2 regions of the Thalassolituus sp. ST750PaO-4 genome follow, and region 2 is predicted to be linked to the other one. Evidence: predicted binding sites of a transcription regulator. Region 2 holds the regulator's gene; the other holds the start of a gene.
The links. Region 2 encodes sigma-54, which starts transcription at its own class of promoters, with help from an activator protein. Its sites were predicted from a motif close to TGGCACNNNNNTTGCTNT; they were not measured.
Positions count from the first base shown of each region.

Region 1: glnA (glutamate--ammonia ligase) is a predicted target of sigma-54. The motif match lies at 1,847-1,864, and genes of this name have one in related genera.

Region 1 is NZ_JABVCB010000005.1:569,659-572,822, reverse strand. It holds gene HUF18_RS05040 (alpha/beta hydrolase) at 1-204, opposite strand, end outside; gene glnA (glutamate--ammonia ligase) at 373-1,779, opposite strand; gene typA (translational GTPase TypA) at 2,208-3,164, shown strand, end outside.
Region 2 is NZ_JABVCB010000008.1:41,772-44,935, forward strand. It holds gene rapZ (RNase adapter RapZ) at 1-108, opposite strand, end outside; gene ptsN (PTS IIA-like nitrogen regulatory protein PtsN) at 142-606, opposite strand; gene hpf (ribosome hibernation-promoting factor, HPF/YfiA family) at 610-912, opposite strand; gene HUF18_RS09615 (RNA polymerase factor sigma-54) at 945-2,444, opposite strand; gene lptB (LPS export ABC transporter ATP-binding protein) at 2,573-3,164, opposite strand, start outside.

The DNA of each region.
Region 1 (3,164 bases), on a different contig from region 2:
TGGACGCCATACCTGCACAGCTATCTGGTAATCAGCCGCCTGTATCAGCCCGGCAAAGTGACGCACGCCACTCAGCTCTGGAAAGTCCAGCCGGTACATCTGCAGATAAGCATCCATTTGCGCACCAGAGGCCGGCTCACGAAACTGCCAGTCCATCGGTTTAAGGGCAGAAACCAGACCGTTCTTACTCCAGCTCAGACTCACATTCAGCACTCCGGAAAATAACACCGACATACTAGGCGCTGACAGCAACGATGCCTAGCCACCCTTGCCGTTAAAGACTAAATAAGCCGCAGCAACAGCTTAACCAGCAGAAAAACAGCAATAAAAAAGGGCTCCGAAGAGCCCTTTTTACGATCTGGCTAAAGCGTATTACACGCTGTAGTACATATCGTATTCAACCGGGTGAGTGGTGTGCTCGACGCGGTAAACTTCTTCCATCTTCAGGTCGATGTAAGCTTCGATCATATCCTTGCTGAATACGCCGCCTGCAGTCAGGTACTCGTGGTCAGCTTTCAGGCTGTCCAGAGCTTCACGCAGAGAGCCACAAACCTGTGGAATCTTGGCTGCTTCTTCAGCTGGCAGATCGTACAGATCTTTGTCAGCTGCATCGCCAGGGTGGATCTTGTTCTTAACGCCGTCCAGACCAGCCATCAGCAGAGCTGCGAAAGCCAGGTATGGGTTAGCAATCGGATCCGGGAAACGCGCTTCGATACGCTTGCCTTTTGGAGACGCAACGTAAGGAATACGGATAGAAGCAGAACGGTTACGGGCAGAGTAAGCCAGCATTACCGGAGCTTCGAAGCCTGGGATCAGACGCTTGTAAGAGTTAGTACCTGGGTTGGTGAACGCGTTCAGGGACTTAGCGTGCTTGATGATACCGCCGATGTAGAACAGGGCAGTTTCAGACAGGCCGGCATAGCCGTCACCAGCGAACTGGTTTACGCCATCTTTCCAGTAAGACATGTGAACGTGCATACCGGAACCGTTATCACCACAGATTGGCTTAGGCATGAAAGTAGCGGTTTTGCCGTAAGCTGCTGCAACGTTATGGATAACGTATTTCAGCATCTGCACTTCGTCAGCTTTCTTAACCAGAGTGTTGAACTTAACACCGATTTCGTTCTGACCGGCGTTCGCCACTTCGTGGTGGTGAACTTCAACGTCCAGACCGATAGCTTCCAGAGTGTTACACATGGCCGCACGGATATCGTGGTGGCTGTCTACCGGAGGAACCGGGAAGTAACCGCCTTTAACGCGTGGACGGTGACCCAGGTTGCCGCCTTCCATCACAGTCTCAGTGTTCCAGGCTGCTTCGGAAGAGTTGATTTTGCAGAAGCTGCCGGACATGTCAGAGCCCCAGCGAACATCGTCAAACATGAAGAATTCTGGCTCTGGACCGAAGAATGCAGTATCACCCAGACCAGTAGACTTCAGGTACTCTTCAGCGCGCAGTGCAACAGAACGTGGGTCGCGGTCGTAGCCCTGCATAGTGGCAGGCTCGATGATGTCGCAACGCAGAACCAGAGTGGCGTCTTCGGTGAATGGGTCCAGGAAGCTGGTGCTGTCATCCGGACGCAGGATCATGTCGGATTCGTTAATGCCTTTCCAGCCAGCAATAGAAGAACCGTCGAACATCTGTCCGGTTTCGAAGAAATCTTCGTCTACATAACGCGCAGGAATAGTAACGTGCTGTTCTTTGCCTTTGAAATCGGTAAAGCGCAGATCAACCCACTTTACATCGTTTTCTTTGATTAAATTCAGAGTGTTCTCTGACATCTCACTGTCTCCAGATGCTGGTTCAACTTGATACGGGGTTTAGCCCCGGCTTGCCATGCTCAGTATTGGAGCAAGTAGTGTGCCATTTTATCTTATGGCGTAGCCCGCATGAAATCAGGGCTGCAAAACAACAAACAGGCACTCACTGCACCAAAATAAATCACAACCTGAACCAAATGCACCATTTTAGCGCGATGGCGTGAGGTGAATACGCTAGCCAGTACAAGCCTGCACATTATAGGTTCACTTGAACACCGCAGTACATGGGATTCGGCACAAAAACAGCGCTTTCATTTATCCCCTGATTAATGCCGGCAGAAATGTCCGCAGAATATGCTTGCAGCGGCGAAATTGATGTCACGCTGACGACCCGTTTCAGGTATAATCGCGCCTCATTTTTTGTACAAACTTTCACCAAGGCCATTCTTGTGATCGACAACCTCAGAAACATCGCCATCATCGCGCACGTTGACCATGGCAAAACTACCCTGGTCGACAAACTGCTCGAGCAGTCCGGCACCCTGGACCGCAAAGATCAGGGCGGCGAGCGGGTCATGGACTCCAACGACCAGGAAAAAGAGCGTGGTATTACCATTCTGGCGAAGAATACCGCTATTAAATGGAACGACTACCGCATCAACATCGTTGACACCCCAGGACACGCCGACTTCGGTGGTGAAGTGGAACGGGTTATGTCGATGGTTGACTCCGTCTGCCTGCTGGTAGACGCCGTTGACGGTCCGATGCCACAGACCCGCTTCGTTACCCAGAAAGCCTTCGAACGTGGCCTGCGCCCGATCGTGGTTATCAACAAAATCGACCGCCCGGGTGCGCGTCCGGACTGGGTTATGGACGAAATGTTCGACCTGTTCGACCGTCTCGGTGCAACCGAAGAACAGCTCGACTTCCCTGTTGTATATGCCTCTGCCCTGAACGGTATCGCCGGTCTGGATCCTGACAACATGGCTGACGACATGTCACCCCTGTTCCAGATGATCGTTGACCACGTAACCCCGCCACCGGTTGATCTTGACGGCCCGTTCCAGATGCAGATCTCCGCTCTGGATTACGACAGCTATGTTGGCGTTATCGGTGTTGGCCGTATCGCCCGCGGTAAACTGAAGCCAGGTACCGATGTACAGATCGTGTCTGCCGAAGGCAAAACCCGTAAGGGTCGTGTGCTGGAAGTTAAAGGTTTCCATGGTCTGCAGCGTGTTGCTGTCCCTGAAGCCAATGCCGGTGACATCGTTTGTATTTCCGGTATCGACGGTCTGAGCATTTCTGACACCCTGTGTGATCCTTCTAAAGTAGAAGCCTTACCTCAGCTGTCTGTTGATGAGCCAACCGTATCCATGACCTTCCAGGTAAACGATTCTCCGTTTGCC
Region 2 (3,164 bases):
CAAAGCAACCGGCAGGTTATCAATGCAGTAGAAGCCCAGATCTTCCAGTACGTGCAGAGCACTGGATTTTCCTGAGCCGGACCGGCCGCTGATCACCACTAAACGCATTGCTGTGCTCCTCCATTGCCCGTTGGGCTGATGTCAGCCCGGTTGTCCGCTCAGCGCCCGCTGATAAAACCGTTGCGCATCCGGCGCTTTGCGCAGTGCCTCGCGGTAGGCCGGCTCGCTGAAGTTGCGTGCCAGCATCGCCAGAACCTGCAGGTGCTGTTCAGTAGCTTCTTCGGGAACCAGCAGAGCAAACACCAGATCGACCGGCTTGCGGTCAATGGCGTCGTAATCCACCGGCTCCACCAGACGCAGCAGTACGCCCATCGCCTGGTCGCACTGCTTCAGCCGGCAGTGGGGAATGGCAATACCTTCGCCAATCCCGGTGCTGCCGAGGCGTTCACGGCTGAGTAATCGCTCGTAAATATCGTCGGCAGAGCTGTCGCTGAGTTGTTCTGCGATAAAACCTGCCAGGTACTCCAGTAATTTCTTTTTACTGGAAACCGGAGCATCTATCAGACTGCGTTCCGGTGTGAGGATATCCTCGATGCGAATGTCCATTAATCAGCCTTGTCCGTGTTGCCGCGCCACCAGTTTTTCTTTGTGTTTCAGTACCTGACGGTCGAGCTTGTCGGTCATCTGATCGATTGCGGCATACATATCATCGTGCTCAGCGCTGGCGTGCAGGTCGGCACCGCTGACGTGGATGGTGGCTTCAGCAATCATGCGCTCTTTAATAACGGTCAGGGTTACCTGGCCGTTGGTGATGTTGTCAAAGTGGCGTCCCAGCTTGGACATTTTTTCGTCTACGTACGCTTGCAGAGATTCGGTAACGTCAACGTGGTGACCGCTGATATTAATCTTCATGTCCAGACTCCTTGTTGCTGGCTTGTTGTTTTTTAAATCAATTGTTTACGTTCGTTCGAAGGCGGAATCATCATAGCCTCACGGTATTTGGCTACCGTGCGCCGTGCCACCTGAATGCCTTTTTCACCCAACACTGCGGCGATTTTGTTGTCGCTCAGCGGTTTGCGGGCATTTTCTTCAGCAATCAGTTTTTTAATCATGGCACGGATTGCGGTGGAGGAACATTCGCCGCCGCCATCGGTACTGACATGGCTGGAGAAAAAGTACTTCAGCTCGAAGATTCCGCGTGGCGTGTGCATGTATTTCTGGGTGGTTACCCGGGAAATGGTGGATTCATGCATACCAACGGCTTCGGCAATATCGTGCAGCACCAGCGGCTTCATTGCTTCTTCGCCCTGTTCGAAAAACTCGATCTGATACTCGACGATTTTGGTGGCTACTTTCAGCAGGGTTTCGTTGCGGCTTTGCAGACTTTTGATAAACCAGCGCGCTTCCTGCAGGTGGTCGCGCAAGAAGGCGTTGTCGGTGCTGTTATCGGAACGGCGTACCAGTGAGGCGTAATCGGCGTTAACGCGCAGCTTGGGGGCGATATCCGGATTCAGCTCAACCCGCCATTCGTCGCGGATATTGCGTACCAGCACGTCGGGCACCACGTATTCGGCCTGCTCGGCACTGATGCCGGCACCTGGCTTGGGATTCAGTTCTTTAATCAGCCGCAGCACGGCTTTAAGGTCTTCTTCGCGCAGCTTGGTTTTGCGCATCAGCGTTGGGTAATCCTTGCTGCCCAGCAGCTCGATATAATCGCGGATGACCATTTTGGCTTCGTTCAGCCATGGGGTCTCAGCCGGCAGTTGCTGCAGTTGCAGCAGCAGGCATTCACGCAGATCGCGGGCAAAAGCACCGGCCGGATCAAACTGCTGCAGGCGGTGCAGTACGGCCATGACTTCGTCTTCTTCGACGTCCAGAGCCGGGTCCATGCTTTCCAGAATATCTTCGACGGTGGTGTGCAGATAGCCGTCGTCATCCACACCATCGATCAGCATCAGGGCGATCTCGCGGTCGGTATCTGACATAGGAGTCAGATTGAGTTGCCACAGCAGATGATCCTGCAGATCTTCGGTGCTGGCGTGGCGCGAGTCGTAATCGAAATCGTCGTCGATGGCATTACTGCTGCTGCCGGAGGCAACGCTGGCGGTGGTCTGGTAAGTATCTTCCCACTGACTGTCGACCGGCAGGTCGTCGGGGAGTTGTTCCTGCGACCACTGTTCATCCAGTTCCGGAGTGTCGTTGTGGCTGTCGTCCTGACTGCTGACTTCGTGGCTGCTGCTGGTGTCGTGATCGCTGTTGCGGGACAGATCGGGCAGGTCATCGTGCTCGTGTTCTTCTACTTCGAGCATCGGGTTGGAATCGAGGGCTTCCTGAATCTCCTGCTGCAGATCGAGGGTAGACAGCTGAAGCAGGCGGATGGCTTGTTGCAACTGAGGGGTCATGGTCAGGTGCTGACCCATCTTTAACTGAAGAGACGCTTTCATAAAAGTTCAGTAATCACTCAGTATCGGCATAGTCTGTGCATTATACGCCAAGCGGTAAACCTTGGAATCTTTTGTGCATCTTCCTTTGCTTTGGATCATCAGCCACTTCCCTGCAGCAGGGCTTGCCATCACAGGCGGAAATCCTCACCCAGGTACACTTTGCGTACCTGCTCGCTGGCCAATACCTGTTCAGCGGTGCCTTCGGCGATGATATGGCCACCCCCGACAATATAGGCTTTCTCACAGATAGCCAGAGTTTCCCTTACGTTGTGGTCGGTAATGAGTACGCCGATGCCACGTGCCTTGAGCTGTCGGATGATGTCCATGATGTCAGCTACAGAAATCGGGTCAACCCCGGCGAACGGCTCATCAAGCAGAATAAAGGACGGCTCAGCCGCCAGCGCGCGGGCAATCTCGACCCGGCGTCGTTCACCACCGGATAAGGCCATGCCCAGACTGCTGCGGATATGCTGAATATGAAACTCATTCAGCAGCTCTTCCAGTTTTTCCAGACGCTGTGCACGGTTGAGGTCTTTGCGGGTTTCGAGAATGGCGAGAATATTATCGGCCACACTTAATTTGCGGAAAATGGAGGCTTCCTGCGGCAGATAGCCAATGCCTTTCTGCGCCCGGCCGTGCATCGGCAGATGACTGATGTCTTCGTCGTCAATTTTGATGCGGCCTTTGTCAGCCTGCACCAGATTCACAATCATGTAGAAA